One region of the Paenibacillus sp. 1781tsa1 genome, then DNA from elsewhere that is predicted to be linked to it. Evidence: riboswitches for the same ligand, from Rfam matches in the RefSeq annotation. Region 1 holds a riboswitch; the other holds the start of a gene.
The links. A riboswitch is a leader RNA that binds a small molecule or an ion and turns the genes downstream of it on or off. The one in region 1 is predicted to bind glycine.
Positions count from the first base shown of each region.

Region 2: another riboswitch for glycine. It lies ahead of gcvT (glycine cleavage system aminomethyltransferase GcvT); the one in region 1 lies ahead of sdaAB (L-serine ammonia-lyase, iron-sulfur-dependent subunit beta).

Region 1 is NZ_JAMYWY010000001.1:506,748-516,113, forward strand. Features, by position in the region: gene pstA (phosphate ABC transporter permease PstA) at 1-428, shown strand, start outside; gene pstB (phosphate ABC transporter ATP-binding protein PstB) at 441-1,196, shown strand; gene NKT06_RS02445 (phosphotransferase enzyme family protein) at 1,436-2,413, shown strand; glycine riboswitch at 2,766-2,890, shown strand; glycine riboswitch at 2,895-3,030, shown strand; gene sdaAB (L-serine ammonia-lyase, iron-sulfur-dependent subunit beta) at 3,143-3,832, shown strand; gene sdaAA (L-serine ammonia-lyase, iron-sulfur-dependent, subunit alpha) at 3,822-4,766, shown strand; gene NKT06_RS02460 (YhgE/Pip domain-containing protein) at 5,034-6,248, shown strand; gene NKT06_RS02465 (PadR family transcriptional regulator) at 6,303-6,815, shown strand; gene NKT06_RS02470 (alpha-glycosidase) at 6,958-8,712, opposite strand; gene NKT06_RS02475 (response regulator transcription factor) at 8,941-9,366, shown strand, end outside.
Region 2 is NZ_JAMYWY010000001.1:5,375,994-5,385,359, forward strand. Features, by position in the region: gene NKT06_RS24195 (BglG family transcription antiterminator) at 1-1,738, opposite strand, end outside; gene NKT06_RS24200 (PTS mannitol transporter subunit IIBC) at 1,777-3,231, opposite strand; gene gcvH (glycine cleavage system protein GcvH) at 3,651-4,043, opposite strand; glycine riboswitch at 4,388-4,510, shown strand; glycine riboswitch at 4,514-4,614, shown strand; gene gcvT (glycine cleavage system aminomethyltransferase GcvT) at 4,832-5,968, shown strand; gene gcvPA (aminomethyl-transferring glycine dehydrogenase subunit GcvPA) at 5,965-7,320, shown strand; gene gcvPB (aminomethyl-transferring glycine dehydrogenase subunit GcvPB) at 7,461-8,900, shown strand.

The DNA of each region.
Region 1 (9,366 bases):
AGGCTTTCCGGGCCGTTCCGAAGGAACAGAAGGAAGCAGGTCTGGCACTTGGATTGTCCAAGTGGAAGATTATCACTTCCATTCTGCTGCCTGTGGCATTGCCGAGTTTGATTACGGGTACGATTCTGGCATCGGGCCGGATCTTTGGTGAGGCGGCCGCGTTGATGTTCACCGCAGGTATGAGTAGTCCGCCACTGGACTTTACAGATTGGAATCCGACGAGTCCAAGATCACCACTTAATCCTTTCCGTCCGGCAGAAACACTTGCTGTTCATATCTGGAAAGTGAATAGTGAAGGCATTGGCCCGGATTCCAAAGAAGTGGCAGCAGGGGCATCCGCCGTGCTTGTCATTCTCGTGCTGGCGTTCAATCTAAGTGCACGCTGGATCGGTCGGGTTGTATTCCGCCGCATGACAGCTTCGAAATAAGGAGGAACCAACATGGCCATACCTTTTGGTACGGAACAGTTAAGCATATATTATGGACATTTTCAGGCGGTCAAGCAGATCAGTCTCACATTTCCCGAAGCGAGCGTAACGGCGCTTATCGGGCCGTCTGGCTGCGGTAAATCTACGTTCCTACGGTCGCTTAACCGAATGAACGACGAGATTGCCGGTTCCCGCACAGAGGGACATATCTGGATGGACGGTAACGATCTGAATGAGCCTGGAACCGATGTAATCAAGCTTCGCCAGAAGATTGGCATGGTGTGGCAGAAGCCAAATCCTTTTCACAAGTCCATCTACAACAATATCGCGTTTGGCCCCCGCTACCGTGGTACGAAGAGTAAGAAGGCACTGGATGAGATTGTGGAAAAAAGCTTGCGTCGTGCTGCGCTCTGGGACGAAGTGAAAGACAGGCTGAATGAATCAGCCCTGTCTCTCTCAGGTGGACAACAGCAGCGTCTATGTATCGCCCGCGCCCTGTCTGTTGATCCGCAGATTCTGCTGCTCGATGAGCCTGCATCTGCACTTGACCCGGTATCCACGGGTAAAGTTGAAGAATTGATTACCGAGCTCAAGAAGGAGCTGCGGATTGTTATTGTTACCCATAACATGCAGCAGGCAGCACGTATTTCGGATTATACAGCTTACTTCTATCTGGGAAGCATGATTGAGCACGGGGATACAGAGCATATCTTCACGAACCCGGACAATCGCTTGACCCAAGAATACATTATGGGTCGTTTTGGTTAATTGGATCATGGAGTGTCACATAGGGCAACAGACAGAGAAATGAAGAAATAAATAGAGACAAAAGAAGCACAATGCCTGGACGCTTGTTCGGGAGTTGTGCTTTTTTTAATTTATAATTTTAGTGGAATTTTCTGTATGCGGGATAAACATTATGCTACGATATTCAGTAATAAGAGAGCGTTTACACAACTTCGAAGGAGATGTTGATAATCACTACGAATCAGAGGTCTTATGACCACATGGCAACCGATATCATACAGAATTACACGATTGAAAAACCTGTCGTTTCTTATATTCGTCACAATGAGAACCTGACGTATCATGTCGTTGATGAAGCAAGCGGGCAGAAGTATCTGCTGCGTATCCATCAAGCTGCATATGCAAGTATGTCAGGCATTCAGCACACGCCTCCTGCACTGGAGGCAGAGATGAACCTGCTTCATGAGTTAAATGCAACGACAGCATTACGCGTACAACATCCGGTACGCAATGTATCGGGAGATTGGGTCACGTTATGGACAAGTGAAGCAGGTAAAGAAATCTGCTGTACAGTACTGGAGTGGATTGAGGGCAGGGACATCCAGCAGGGAGAACGCCTGACAACAGAGCAGATATATGATCTTGGTGCGCAACTACAGATGCTTCATCAGTATGGGCGTGTGCAGAATCAGACAGATCGAACAAAGGTACGGCCGACATATGGCAATATCCCTGAGAATTTGGTCATGCTAGGGCAGCTGGAGGAAGGTGTCCGATTGGGAATTTTTACAACGGAAGACTTCAATCTGCTTCGGGAGACGTTTGAGAACATTAACGAGCAGCTAGCAACGTACCCACAGCAGGCGGGGACATGGGGAATCATTCATGGGGATATTACTCGCAATAATCTGCTGATAACGGATCAGGGAATGTCCATGATTGATTTTTGTCTACACGGTTATGGTTATTATCTTTTCGATGCCGGAGGGGCAGCGCTTATGTTCAATCGGGAGGAACGTGACATATTCTTATCCGGATACACAAAAAAGATCGCACCACTGACGGATCGTGATATACGATTAATGGAAGGGTTCATGTTGATCTTTACACTTGGTTATTATGCTTTTCAGATGGCGAACGAGTCTAGGCACGAATGGATGAAAGATCGCATGCCGAAGCTATGTAGCAAGTATTGCAGACCATATGTACAGAACGAGAGTATCTTCTACGAACTGTGATTTATAATCCGGGTGTGCAGATCCTTAAGGGCTATGAATAGTGTAGCTCAAAGATATGGTTGCCTGAATACCCGAACAGTTTCGTGGACATTATCATAAATAGTAGTAAGCGCTTTATGAATTGAAGGAAAATGAAATAAGCTGTTTAAAAGTTCTTTTTATCGTATTAATGTGATGAAATCTGACAAAATATTCTGGTTTTCATCGGTTCAATCGAAAATGAAGGAAATACATCCAAAGATATCGTTAAGTTTGTTGACACTGATCTTCCGGTCGATTAATCTTAATGAAGAAGAATGAACAATTTCCATTACTGTTCTGACATACGCTCAGAATGGTTCCATACAGCGGATGATAACGAGCGGGAGAGACCTGAGTTAGCCGACCAAAATGGCTATTGTTCAGGCACCGAAGGAGCAAGCTGCTGCGCACCCAGCCCAGTGGTTAATCTCTCAGGTAAATGTACCATCGTTGGACGCAACTCTGGAGAGTGCGCGAACTGCGCCACCCAAGGGGTATATGATCAGTCAGTCCGGTGACTTGTCTGCAATTGCAGGCCATGCACCTTGTCGTGAGACACTGCTGAATCGTGAAACTCTCAGGTATCGAGGACAGAGAGAGGGCCTGAGGCCTTCTTCTGTCCTTTTTTGATGTCATCATTCAGTAATAAAGGAACATTATGGCATGGGATCTGGATGCAAATGACGAATACAATTGGAGGGTTATAAGGTGCGATTTAAAGATGTTTTCTCAATTATTGGTCCGTCGATGACGGGGCCTTCAAGTTCACATACAGCTGGAGCAGCAAGGCTGGGAAGAATCGCTCGTCAGTGGCTAGGTTGTACGCCTGAACGTGCCCGGCTGACACTATACGGTTCATTCGCTGATACGTATCAGGGGCACGGAACAGATCTGGCACTGATCGGTGGTCTTTTGGACTATGTCACAGACGATCCACGTATCCCGGATGCAGAGCAATACGCAGAGGAAGCGGGCATGGAGGTTGAGTTTTATACAAGCGGCCTGCCTGCTCCTCATCCCAATACGGTCAAAATTGAGTTGTGGCATGAAGGACGTACATGTTCCTTAATCGGTGCTTCTATTGGTGGTGGTAGTGTATCGGTGCATGCGATGAATGATTTTCGTGTTCAGATTAGTGGTGAGTTTCCGACACTCGTTCTGCGACATGCGGACAAAGCAGGAGTGCTCGCCTCGGTAACGTCCACGATCAGTTCATCCGGGGTTAACATCGGGTATATGCAGGTGGACCGGAAAGCCCGTGATGGCGAAGCGCTTACTGCGATGGAGATGGACGGCGTGCCGAATCCGGATATGCTCAAGCGTCTGAAGGAGCTGGATCATGTACTGGACATTCGTGTCATCGATTTGAAGAGAGGAGTTGATTCGGATGCGATTTAAACATTTACACGAACTGAATACGATCTGTACAGCGGAATCCAAAACGATTGCTCAACTGATGATCGAGGAGCAGGTTCAGGAGACCAATACACCGGAAGCGGATGTTGTGAAGCAGATGTCTGAATATTATCAGGTGATGAAGGAAGCGGTACGTAAAGGGTTAACGGAAGATACCACATCACGCAGTGGATTAACGGGTGGAGACGGTAAAAGAATGGCCGAGTACATTCGCAAGGGTGAGACTTGCTCTGGTGATGCTTCCGCACTTGCCATGGCGTATGCCCTGTGTGTATCTGAAGTGAATGCCTCCATGGGCCGGATTGTCGCAACACCAACAGCCGGTTCCTGCGGCATCATCCCTGGTGTGTTTATCAGCTCACAGGAGCGATTTGGCTGGACGGACGAACATCTGGTGAACGGGTTGTTCTGTGCAGGGGCGATTGGTTATGTCATTGCCAACAATTCATTTATCTCTGGTGCGGAAGGTGGCTGTCAGGCAGAAGTGGGTTCCGCGATCGGCATGGCTGCGGGTGCCATGGTTGAACTGCGTGGAGGTACACCGGAGCAGGTCGTTCATGCCGTAGGCCTGGCGTTAAAAAATACACTGGGCCTTATCTGCGATCCGGTCGCAGGCCTCGTTGAAATTCCGTGCATCGTCCGTAACGGACTGGGTGCCGTCACGGCACTGGCTGCGGCCGACATGGCATTGGCCGGAGTGCGTAGTGCCATTCCGTCAGATGAAGTCATTGACGTTATGCTGGAAGTAGGCAGTGCGATGCCGAGCCGCCACCGGGAGACGGCCCAAGGCGGACTGGCCCAGACACCAACTGGCCGCAAAATGATGCAGAAGCTGGCTAAACCGAAGGCAAAGCGTGCAGAGCCTGAGACGGAGTCCGCGACTGAAAATGAAAATGACGTAGAACCTAAGGCGTAATAGAATCGGTATGAATTAAATCTAACTTAACGCTATCTCATGTAGTCCTTAGTCTTGATTATTAAAGGTGATGCAGCGCTCTTTGCATGATACGAAAGGCCGATACAAACTCTTCCTGGTGAAGATTTGTATCGGCTATTTTTGTCTTTTACAACAAACAAAATAAAAACATATTGACGTTTTATATATCGTATTGATATATTAACAATTGTCATATATCAATACGATATATAAAAGAGCGAAACAAAACTAAAGGAGATGGTTAAAATGAAAGGAATTATCCGAACGAGTCTGCTGTTTTTGAAAAATGGAGCGACTATTGTGGGTCTAATTACGGCAGTGCTATTTCAGGTTTTCTTTAACATCATCTGGCTTAGCGGATACGATCGGGTTAATGAAAGAATGACTGAGTTGGCTGTCACGATCGTGAATGAAGATGGGGTGGCAGCTGAGCCAGTGGCGGAGTCTTTGGCAGCAGGGCTGGATTTCGAGATCATACCATCCGAATCGATGGAAGAAGCGAGACAACTGTTAACGGACAGGGAAGTATACATGATCATTGAGATTCCATCCGGTTTTATGCAGCAGACAGGAGACTTGTCGAAGACGGTGGCAGTCAATTATGTGATGAACGAATCGAACGTGGCTACCGTGAAAAGTGTGATGCAGAACGTAGCCGCACAGGTTACAGCGACATTGAATCGTGAAGTACAACAGAATAGCATTCGCGGAGTGCTGAATCAGTCCGGTATGCCTGCCGATCAGGCCGATGGGTTGGCGCTGGGGTTATCCTCACGCGTGGAGGCTGAGGTGGTGCGACTAAACCCTGTTGATAATTTTTCCTTTTCCATGGTACCGATGTTGATTGTAACGGCTACGTTTACCGGAGCGATGTTGCTTGGCATGAATCTGCAGAAAGTTTCTGGTGAATTGAGTGGCAGGGCAGGGAAGTGGGAGCGCTTCTGGGCACGTAACATCGTTAATCTTGGTGCGGCATTTATCGTTTCGCTCGTTGGATCGGGGATGATGCAAATTATGGGGGTATCGTCAGCAGACGGTTGGTTCATGTTATGGCTGTTCCAGTTACTAATCACCATATCTTTTCTATTCATGGCTCAGTTGAGCCTGCAGTTGCTTGGCAATGCTGGGGCTTGGTTAAACAGTGCTCTGTTGCCTCTATTGATGCTGTCCTCGGGATCAACGATTCCGCGAGATGTAATGCCTGAGTTCTACCAATTTATCGGTCATTATCTGCCAGCGACTTATGCCGTAGAGGGGATGATGAACCTTGTGCTCGGAGGAAACGGGATCGGCCGAGATGCGATGTTGCTCGCCGTAATCGGCGGAGTAACACTGACTTTGGGTGCACTTTGCACCTGGATCAGACGCTCCGGCCCGGCACGTTCTGAACCTCGTAGGGAGAACCAGCCTGTTGCTGTGCCGGTCGCTCTAAAAGCAACCGTTTCGTCATCTGATCATTGAACAAGGGGTACTGATTGTGATACGTTAAGGGGAATGGAAAGGAGCGGTACACCGATGAACACGCAGCATGTCATCCTCGGAATACTGCACAATCAGCCAAGTTCCGGATACGAGATCAAGCAGTACTTTGAACAATATTTTTCATTTTTCTTTGATGCCAGCTTTGGCACCATATATCCTACACTTGCGAAGATGGAAAAGTCAGGATTGCTGACTAAGGAATCAGTGAAGCAGGAAGGGAAACCTGATAAGAACGTGTATTCATTGACCCCTGAAGGAGCAGCGCAATTTCACGCCTATTTAATGAGTCCTTTGGAAGCTGAGGTATTTCGTTCTGATTTTCTGATGCGTTTGTACTTCGGAGAGTTGGCGGATGAAGATACCGTAACGGGGTGGATCTCGACCCAGTTGAAGCGAAAGGAAATGTTATATGCTGAACTTCAGCGCCAGATGGAAGAATTCGGTGAGCGTATTTCTCCTGCACAGCGTCTGTGTCTGCAAGTGGGGCTTGTACAATATGAGGCTACCATCCAGTTGCTCAAGGAACAGCTGGTTCAGGCAGAATAACCATGGCCCTAATAATTAACGTCAAAGTCAAATAGGCACTCATCAGATCCGGAACAGGTCTGTAAGCGCCTATTTGATTTTTTATATTCCGATAAAGTGCACTCCTGTCCTGTCTTGCATAAAAGCATATATAGCTTGATGTTTATGTGAGACTAGTACTTAGTACGGCATATCCATACGCAGGTAATTCAATGGCAAGCACGCCATCATCCTTGGCGGTACGATGGTTTCCACCGAATAGCTCGGTCCAATCCCCGTCTCCTGACTCCAGTTCGACAATAGCCGTCTCTTCGGACCGATTGAACAGAATCAGAATACGTTCCTCCTCATTTTGCCGCTCGAATACCAATTGGCTGCCATCGGGACGAGCCTGCAGGAAACGAACGGTGCCTTCTGCACGGAGGGCAGGATGAGCATGACGCAGGGAGATCAGTTTCTGATAAAAGTCGAACAGCTCACGGTCCTGCTTCGCTTCATCCCATTCCATGCATTTACGGCAGCCCGGATCATGCTCGCCGTCCATTCCAATCTCGTCTCCGTAGTAGATGCACGGCGCGCCCATGTAACTGAACTGGAATAACGCAGCCAGCTTCATCTTGCGCTGGTCGCCTTCACACAGCGTGAGAAGCCGCGGGGTATCGTGGCTGTCCAGCAAGTTGAATGCTACTTCGCTGGCCTGAAGCGGGTAACGGGATAATTGCCGACCGATGGAGTTCGCGAACTGTTCGGCGTGCATTGTGTTTTTCACAAAGAAAGCATTCACGGCATCGGTAAACGGATAGTTCATGGACGCATCGAACTGGTCGCCTTGAAGCCAAGAGGAGGACTCGTTCCATACTTCGCCCAGAATATAGGCATCCGGATTAGCGGCTTTGACTACACGGCGGAAATCACGCCAGAAGGCATCATCCACTTCGTCGGCAACATCCAGCCGCCATCCGTCCGCACCCACTTCCTTGATCCAGTACTCGGCAACCTCCAGCAGATATGCCTTAACCTCGGGATTCTCCGTATTCAACTTAGGCATGTGTGCTTCGAATCCGAAGGTCTCATACGTAGGAATGCCGTCTTTCACGTCCAGCGGGAATTCATGTACATGGAACCAGTCCTTGTATTTGGATTGTTCTCCGTTCTTCTGAACATCCACAAACGGCGCAAACGTCTTCCCGGAATGGTTGAACACAGCATCCAGCAATACGCGAATTCCACGTGCATGGCACAGCTCGACCAGTCTCTTCACGGTATCTGCGTCACCAAAATGCCGATCTACCCGCAGGTAGTCTTCGGTATCGTATTTGTGGTTGGTGGTGGCTTCGAAGATGGGGGTGAAGTAGATCGCATTAATGCCAAGATCGCTGATATAATCCAGATGGTCGATCACGCCCTGAAGGTCACCGCCAAAGAAATTGAAAGGGGTTGGCTCGCCACCCCACGGTTCCACCTTTTCCGGACTAATATCCGGGTTGCCGTTCGCGAATCGTTCAGGGAAAATCTGATAGAACACGGCATCCTTAACCCATGCAGGGGGTGTGAATACAGCTCCTGCATGAATATATGGGAACTGGAACATACGACCCGGATCATCTGGTTCCTCTTCTTGGAAGTCCGTCTCGGTCATCCAGATCTGTTCGTCTCCGTTTTTGAGCAGAAAAGAGTACTTCAGTCGGTGGTAGGGAGGTTTCACCTCGCCCTCGTAGTAATCGAACATGGAGTCAGAGGTGAACTTCGTTAAGGGAACCAGCGCTTTGGTTGCATCCCACGCATATTTATCTCCGGTCAGGGCATGTACCTCGGTCAGATCATTCTTTTTGGCGCGCAGACGCAGATGGATTGTATCTTGGTCATAGGCATAGGCCCAATTGCGTTTCGGTTGATGATAGATGGCTTCCAACAGCATAATGAAATTCCTCCCGTCAGGTGTAGGTATAATATGTACTTGGTAGACTTGATTGATATAACATTCCCCACGTGAATGGATAAGCTATAATTAGAATGTGTGGTAACGTAAAGGAATTCAACATGGTTTCAACAAGATATGAATCCATGTATTATAGACAGCTTTTATTATGATGATGCTCAGATATATCATTAACCCAATGGGGGCAGAAAGGAAACGAATATTCGAATGAAAACCAAACTGTTATATATTGAAGATGATACGGAAATTGCGACTTGGGTCAGAGCCGATCTGGAGGAGCGCGGTTATGAGGTGGTATGGCTCGGTAGTGGTGAAGGTGCAGCGGAGGCTGCTGTTGGTTGCTCACTCATTATTCTGGATGTCATGCTGCCCGGGCTGGATGGATTTACGGTGGGCCAGCGACTGAAAAAAGAACATCCCGCCGTGCCCATTGTCATGCTCTCGGCCAGAACGTCCATTGACGACAAGTTGCATGGTCTCGATTTTGCCGATGACTATGTGACGAAACCATTTCACCCCGATGAACTGGCTGCCCGGATTGAGGTCCAACTGCGTAAGGCGGGAACTGCGGTCTCATCGGATACAGCTCTGAAGCTGGATCACCTCTCCATCTATGAGAAAGATAACCGCATC
Region 2 (9,366 bases), 4.9 Mb from region 1:
CGATCTCCTCTGGTTCCTTCAACACACCAGAACCATGGAGTACGTTGCACATCGCATACACCGTTTTATAGAACCCGATATCCTGATTATCCAGCGGGTACACCTGAAACTTGCCAATAATTCGGACGATTTCAACTAAAATAGCTTCCATTCCATCAGGGTCCGAGTAACGACTTGTTGTCTGAACCTCTGCTTCACGGGGCTTATTATGCTGTCGTTGTAATGTTGTTGTTCGGATAAAATGACGCAGACGTTCGCTCTCTTCTGCCGTAAGCAGTGGACTCACTTTGTAATACTGATGCTCATCCATCGGCAGATCGACCGTCGATAACACCAGATCATATTGATCTGTAGGTATCCGGGCAGCTTCATACCAGGACACGCTATCCATGATTCGAATCTCGGGAATCTCCTTGGACAATCGGCTGGATAGCATGCGTGATGATCCAATTCCGCTTGTACACACGATGATCGCCCTGATCTCCCGTTTCAATGTACGTAACCTCTCGATGGAAGCCCCAAAGTGCATGACCAAGAAACCAATCTCCTCATCCGGAACGTCTGTGCCTGGCCAAGCTTGCCCCACAGATTGTTTGACCTCTTCGAACAGGGAGTCATAATCTTTGCGAATCTGCTGCAGTAGCGGATTACGAATGATCTGTTGCCCTTCAATTCGCTCCATAACAGGTTGCATATGACCAAGCAGACCTTCACGAAGCAATCGATCCTCATGAAAGGTGTAATGCGTTCTCGCCTGCATCTGATCAATCAGTGAATGTACCCTGTCCAGTAAAATCAAGTCGTCTATTGGCAGCAGCCGCGAAGAGTGAATCCGCTGCTCTGTCTCAACTAATAGTCTGTGAAAATAAGCTTGCTCATCTTGGGAGAATGTCAGCCCCAGCTGGGTCGATAACACACCACATAAGCGGGAAGCCATATATGGCGGAACCTTTATCTCATCCTGCTCAGCAGCTGCATCTTCCGTGTTCTCTCGTGGAGAAATACGGCCAATGCCGAAGCCTTTACGAATACGTACAATTGCGACGGATAATTGAATCAGCAGCTTCATGTATTGGCGTTCCGGGATGTTCTCCAGCCATTCGATATCTGGTTGCCATAACGCATTTTCGATCGTAAGCACATCACCGTGTCCAATCATATCCAGCAATTTTTGGTTTACGATGGAGCCGCCTTGTTCAGGTTGTCTTCCGAACAGGTCGGATTCATCCAGAAATTCCAAAGCAAGTGCGGCTATGGCTGTGCGATGAATCGTCTCACTCCCGTTAATCTTGACGCCATATCCACGTCTGCGAACCAGCTTCAGTCCCGCCTGACGAATCCGTGACTCCAGATCATCCAGATCCGTGGTTACGGTGGATACGGTCACTTTTAGATCCGAAGCCAGAGCGAGTAACTTTACAGGCTCCGCTTCATCAAGCAGGATGCAAAGCATGAAGAGCTTACGCTCTTCCGGCGTAAACTCTACATATTCTTTACCCTCTAGTTGCTGGCGCAATACAGCCAGATCATCGGAACTGGCATCAATTCGGATACCGGTTCCTGATTTTTTTTCCAGCCTCATGCCCAAAGGTTCAAGCCATTGTTCAATCATCTGCAGCTCCCGGTGAACCGTTCGGGTACTGACCTTGACTTCAACGGCGATTTCACCGGCAGTGACTTCATGTGGATGCTCCAGCAGAAACTCCACGATTTCACGTTGTCTTTTGGTAATACTCATATCTCGGCCTCCGGCTCAGGGAAAACGAATGCGCGCAATTACTTTAGACGTTCAACGAGCGCATCGTATTCCGGGCTTTTTAGGAAGTTGTCGATGGATATATGTTCTGCGTTCGGCGCAACAGAGCGGGCACGATCCGTTAATATTTGTTGTGTGATTACCACATCTGCATCCGGAGGGATATCACTGATAGCCGTATTGGTCACAGTAACGTCAATCCCCTCTGCCTTCATCTTCTTGCGTAGAATGGAAGCACCCATGGCACTCGACCCCATGCCTGCATCACAGGAGAAGACAATCTTCTTCACATCTGTTTTCACTGTAGAAGGAGTTGTATCTGCGGCTCTGTCTGCTTCACGATGATTAGCCGTAATGCCAGCATTTGGAACGGTTCCTTGACTCTTCATGTCTTTCATCCGACTGGATGCGGACTCCAGATCTTCGTCCTTTTGTTTACCCGTTTTCAGCAACACTGCTGCAATCAAGAAAGAAACAACTGCTGCTACAAGCACCCCTGCGAGCATCGGCAGGTATCCACCTTTTGGTGTTAAGAGGAAATACGCGATAATACTGCCCGGTGATGGTGCCGAAACAAGTCCTGCTCCGGTGAGCATGAATGTTAATGTACCTGCAACGCCACCCGCGATTGCGGCAAGAATCAGAATTGGTCTCATCAAAATGTAAGGGAAGTAGATCTCATGAATTCCCCCGAAGAAATGAATGATAACGGCACCTGGTGCAGAAGATTTGGCCATTCCGCGTCCAAAGAAGCAGTAAGCAAGCAAGATACCAAGTCCAGGACCCGGGTTCGATTCAAGCATGTATAATACAGATTGCCCTAATTCTCTTGCTTGATCTGTTGCAATTGGTGTCAGAATCCCGTGGTTGATTGCATTGTTCAGGAACAATACTTTACCTGGTTCAATAATCAGGTTGACCAGCGGTAGCAAGCCCAGATTCATCAGACCTTGTACTCCGGCAGACAATACTTTGCTAATCGCTTCTACAGCAGGCCCGATGCCCAGTAGAGCAATAATCCCCAAGATCCCGCCAATAATACCGGCTGAGAAGTTATTAACCAGCATTTCAAATCCAGCTTTAACTTTACCTTCAATGGATTTATCGAACTTTTTGATGATCCATGCTGCCAGTGGTCCGGCAATCATGGCGCCGAGGAACATCGGAATATCACTACCCACGATGACCCCGATGGTCATAATGGCACCTACGACACCACCACGCTGACCATGCACCATCGTACCCCCGGTGTAACCAATTAACAGTGGCAGCAAATATTTAATCATTGGATCGACTAGCTGTGCTAGTGTCCCGTTAGGGAACCAGCCTGTTGGAATGAACATGGCCGTAATTAATCCCCAGGCGATGAACGCTCCCATATTCGGCATGACCATACCACTCAGGAATCGGCCAAAACGCTGCACACCTACCCGTAGCCCACCTTTGGAATTGGACGATTGGTCCAAATTACTCATTGTATTATCCTCCTTGGATCAAGTGATTATGACTTATGAAAGGGGTATCATTTCTCCCCTGCTGTAATCCTAAGCGAGAATGCTCTCCTGTTCAATGAAATGAAAGCGTACTTTCGTCATGAACAATGATGACAACATTAGGTTATGTAATCGTTTTAACCGATGCATAATGGCTGAACCCATTGGTACACAAGGCTTTTCCTGCCTATGACTTTTGTCATTTCCAAAATCATTTTCCAACCTATAGTTTGGTCCAAGCAGGTGATTTACATCCCCAATCAGCTTCAATCCGCATTCCAAACCATTCTTGAAAAGCACAAAAAACCTGTGCAAGCATCCGGCTCACACAGGTCGAAACAATATGAAGCTTATTACATTTTGTTATAAAATATAAGTTAATAAGTACAAGTTCGTTGATACTATTCTTCCGTATGTTTACGATACGCGTCTGCATTCATCAATGTAGACAATGCTGCTGTCAGATCTCCTTCAACACGGATCTCAATCATCCAGCCTTCCTCGTAAGGAGAACTGTTCACAAGTTCAGGTGAGTCCTGCAACGAATCATTCACTGCAATAATTGAACCGGTGACGGGAGAGAACAAATCCGAGACCGTTTTGACCGATTCGATCGTTCCAATGCTGTCTTCTGCTTTTACATTGGATTCAAGGTCAGGCAATTCCACAAACACAATGTCACCCAGCTGATGCTGCGCGAACTCGGTAATGCCAATACGTACAGTATCCTCCCCTACGGTTTGCACCCATTCGTGCTCTTCACTGTACAGGAAATCACGTTTCAATTCGCTCATCGATATCCGCCTCGCTTTTCATTAATGAGTGCATGCGTTCTTTGACCTTTAACCTTTTTCCCAGAACATAGCGTATGATATTTTTGAATCAAATGTCAAGATACCTTACAATTTATTTACTGAGCACCTTAAAATCCTGTAACCGGATTTCACTCTTTCTTCATATACTGGTAAAAAATCAAATAGTAAGCGCAGTCTTTATAAATACACGAACAATAATATTAAAACCAAATCAAACATTCGGTTTTTAATCATTATCTATGATATCGTTCTTGACATCGGCAGTGGATTCACGTTTTAATGAGAGGAGTAAATGTGTTTATTGGACTATGTTATACCCGCGGATGAATGTAAAGGGAGAGATTACCCGTGACACCCGATTCGGGATGTACATGAGGTAACGCCGAAGGAGTAAACCACCGATAAGCGGGGGTGAATCTCTCAGGCAAAAGGACTTTTACGGGACGCAACTCTGGAGAGCATCTATTCGCCCTGAGCGGGCGTTATGATCACCCAAGGGGAAACCTGCTGCACAACTCAGCGGGGTAACTCTCAGGTACAAGGGACAGAGCCTTAGAATACAGCGTGCTACTTGGCATGCCGATTCTTTGGCCTGTCCTTTTCCTTTTTCCCAAAAAACGAAAAACAGGATTCAGATCGGCGCTGTCATAGCTGCCTTACCATACTTATCTACGAAAGATCTCTAGCTGAAAAATTTAAAAATACCCTGGTTCATTGATCCACGATTGTATATCCGGCCGGTTGACGGCTCATGACGAGGTGATTTGATGTCCAATTTGCTAAGAACACCACTCTTCCCCCTATATCAGCAATATGAAGGCGTACGGTGCATTGATTTTGGAGGCTGGGAGCTTCCGGTGCAATTTAGCGGAATCCAGAAAGAACATGAAGCGGTACGTGAGCGTGCTGGACTGTTTGATGTATCCCATATGGGCGAATTCACGGTACAGGGTGAGCAGGCTGAAGCTTTTTTGCAACAAATGACCACCAATGATGTAACCACGCTGGTCCCCGGTCAAGCCCAGTACACCTTGATGTGTTATCCAGATGGCGGTGTGGTCGATGACCTGCTCGTGTATAAGCTGGAAGATCAGCATTATATGCTCGTCGTTAACGCCTCCAATATCGACAAGGATTGGGCGTGGCTGCAAGAGCACTTGATCCCTGGCGTGAGCATGACCAACGATTCGGAGCAGACAGCGCTACTCGCCCTGCAAGGTCCACTGGCTGTAGATATTATCGGAAAAGTTACAGATACAGATGTATCGGCGATTGAACCGTTTCGTTTTGTGCAGGATGCCGAAGTCTGTGGAGCAAAATTGCTGTTGTCCCGTACCGGTTATACCGGCGAAGATGGCTTTGAACTATATGTTCCTGCAGATCAGGCCGCTGTGGTCTGGAATGGATTAATGCAAGCTGGTGAAGGTCACGGACTGGTGCCAACCGGACTTGGTGCCCGAGATACATTGCGCTTTGAAGCAAAGCTTCCCCTATACGGACAGGAATTGTCGGCAACCATCTCTCCACTCGAAGCTGGTGTTGGCATGTTTGTGAAGCTGAATGCCGGACCTTTTATCGGACATGAAGCCTTGTTACAGCAAAAAAATGACGGGCCTGCCCGCAAGCTGGTTGGCATCGAAGTCCTGGAACGCGGTATCCCTCGCCCCCACTATCCGATTTACGCCGAAGGCGTACAGATTGGCGAAGTGACAACAGGCACGCAATCACCTACATTGAAGCGTAATCTGGGGCTTGCCCTTATCGACAGCAAATACACTGCGCTCGGAACCCCGCTTGAGATTGAGATCCGAGGTAAGAAACTGAAAGCCGAGGTCGTAAAGACCCCTTTTCATAAACGGACACGAACGTCAAAGACACCTACTCAAGGAGCTGATCAAGCATGAGCAAGCACCGTTACATTCCCATGACCGAGCAGGATCAGAGCGCCATGCTCGCAACCATCGGTGTGGATTCGCTGGAGGAACTGTTCCAGGACATTCCCAAAGAGATTCGTTATCAGGGCGAGCTGCCCGTATCCTCGAAACTTGATGAATATGCACTGACACGTCACATGTCCAAGCAAGCTGGTGCCAACGCCAATTTCGAAACACACGCCAGCTTCCTCGGCGCAGGCATATACGATCATCATGTTCCTTCCGTCATCAATCACGTCATTTCCCGTTCCGAGTTCTACACTGCCTACACACCTTATCAGCCTGAGATCAGCCAAGGTGAACTACAGGCCATTTTCGAATTCCAGTCCTACATCTGTGAATTAACCGGTATGGCTGTGGCCAATGCCAGCATGTATGACGGAGCAACAGCCTTTGCAGAAGCAGGGAATCTGGTCGCAGCGGCAACTCGTCGCAAACAGCTCATCGTATCCCGCACCGTTCATCCGGAAGCCCGTCAGGTACTGCAGGCATATGCGCACGGACTCCGTCTGGAGATTGTCGAGATCGGATATAAGGATGGAGTCACGGACTGGGATGCCCTGCAAGCCGCCATATCGGACGATACCGCTGCTGTCATGATTCAGAGTCCAAACTTCTTTGGTGCCGTGGAAAATGTAAAGCAAGCTGCCGACCTCGTGCATGCGCACAAAGGCCTGCTCGTCGTAAGTGCTAACCCGCTATCGCTGGGTCTGCTGGAAGCCCCAGGCAAGCTGGGTGCCGACATCGTCGTTGGCGATGCGCAGCCCCTCGGTATTGCCGCTTCACTCGGCGGTCCGACATGCGGATATTTCGCCGTATCCCAGCCTCATATGCGCCGAATTCCTGGCCGAATTGTAGGCCAGACAACGGACCGCAACGGCAAGCGTGGATTTGTACTCACACTGCAAGCGCGTGAACAGCACATCCGCCGCGAAAAAGCGACATCCAACATCTGTTCCAACCAGGCTTTGCTTGCGCTCAGCGCATCTGTATATATGTCCATCATGGGTAAACAAGGAATGATCGATGTCGCGGATCTGAATCTGCAAAAGAGTCATTACACCCTGAGTACATTAACTGCGATTTCCGGTGTTAGCCTGACGTTTAATGCACCAACATTTAATGAATTTGTGATTAAGCTTCCTGAAGGAACAGACGTGGATGCTCTTCAGTTGAAACTGCTGGATGCGGGCTTTATTGGTGGCTATGAACTCGGACGTGATTACCCGGAGCTTGCCGGACATATGTTGATCGCTGTAACTGAACGACGAAGCAAAGAAGAGATCGACGAATTCGCACGAGCATTGGAGGGATCGCTGTGACTCAGGAAACGACAACAACGACAACATCGGTACAAGGACAAGGACAATCGGAAACGGGTGCCTCTGTCTCCACTCCGGCTCAATCTGAGACAGCTACAACATTCAGCGCACAGACCTTATCTCCTGCTCCGGAACAATCATTGATCTTTGAACTCAGCAGCCCTGGACGTGTCGCTTATTCTCTGCCAGAATGTGACGTTCCTCGTCAGGCTGCCGACACGTTGATTCCCCGGGAAATGCTCCGTTCGGAAGCAGCCGCACTACCGGAAGTGTTCGAGGTAGATGTTATCAGGCACTATACCGCGCTGTCCCGCCGCAACTTCGGCGTTGATAACGGATTTTATCCACTGGGCTCTTGTACAATGAAATACAATCCCAAGATTAATGAGGATGTTGCACGTTATAATGGTTTTGCCAAAATCCATCCGTACCAGCATGAATCCAGCATTCAAGGTGCACTTGAACTGTTGTATACGTTGCAAAATGACCTTGCGGGGCTGACAGGTATGGACGCTGTGACCTTACAACCAGCCGCTGGTGCCCATGGAGAATGGACTGGACTTATGATGATTCGTGCCTACCACGAAGGTCGTGGTGAACAGCGTACCAAAGTCATCGTGCCCGATTCTTCTCACGGCACCAACCCGGCAAGTGCAACCGTTGCAGGATTTGAGACCGTGACGATTCCATCCCGCGCAGACGGACTGGTTGATCTGGACGCACTCCGTGCAGCCGTTGGCTCGGATACAGCAGCATTGATGCTGACGAACCCGAATACACTTGGTTTGTTCGAGAAAGACATTCAGGAGATTGCATCCATCGTACATCAGGCTGGTGGCTTGCTGTACTACGATGGCGCGAACTCCAATGCCATTATGGGCATTACCCGTCCGGGTGATATGGGCTTTGATGTGGTGCATCTGAACTTGCACAAAACGATGAGCACGCCTCATGGCGGCGGTGGACCTGGTGCCGGACCCGTCGGGGTGAAGAGCCGTCTGATCCCGTTCCTGCCTAAACCGATGGTGATCAAAAATGATGATGGTGTGTATTCACTGGACCGTGAAGGAGATCAATCCATTGGTCGGGTCAAAGCTTATTATGGCAACTTCGGTATTTTGGTACGTGCCTATGCCTACATTCGCACCTATGGACCGGAAGGCTTGCGCCGTGTATCTGAGTGTGCGGTACTGAATGCCAACTATATGATGGCCCGTCTCGCACCTTACTACGAGATTCCGTATCCAGGGGTATGCAAACATGAATTCGTCATGTCTGGTCGGGGATTGAAACAATATGGTGTGCGTACACTGGATGTTGCCAAACGATTACTTGATTTTGGATATCACCCGCCAACGGTGTACTTCCCGCTCAACGTTGAGGAATGCATCATGATCGAGCCGACGGAAACCGAAAGTAAAGAAACACTGGATGGGTTTATTGATACGATGATACGGATTGCCAAAGAAGCGGAAGAGACGCCAGAATTGGTACTCAACGCACCTTACGGAACACCGGTCACTCGTCTTGATGAGACTACAGCGGCCCGCAAACCTGTACTGAACTGCGCGTGCAATTAATCAAATCATTGTTATCACGAAAGCTCTTGCTGACATTCCAATCAGCAAGAGCTTTTCGAGTTGCCTTCCCTTTTAAAGATGCCACTGTTATTACTCACCATCATCCTGCTAGAGCATGTCTCAACGCAGGCAAGTCATGCTCCGACGTATGCCAGCATCTTAGGTCTGAGGTCTGGAAGCCCAGACTTTCGGATGCCTGAGACGGATAGTACCAAGCCAGAACATGTTCTAACGAATCCAGGATGTCTTATTTGGCCTCCACAGGCCACTCTTTCAATTCTTAGGAACATCAGACACGTTATTTCTATAGATACCCTCACAATAATGCTAAAAATGGCTGTATAGTCCGACATAACGTGTCTCAGGTTCTTTAGATTTCTGCTGGTGCTTCAAATCCCGGACTAAGATGTCTCAGATTCCTTAGCAGCACAGCGCCTAATGCCCAAAGCTCATCCCCCAGTTCCCC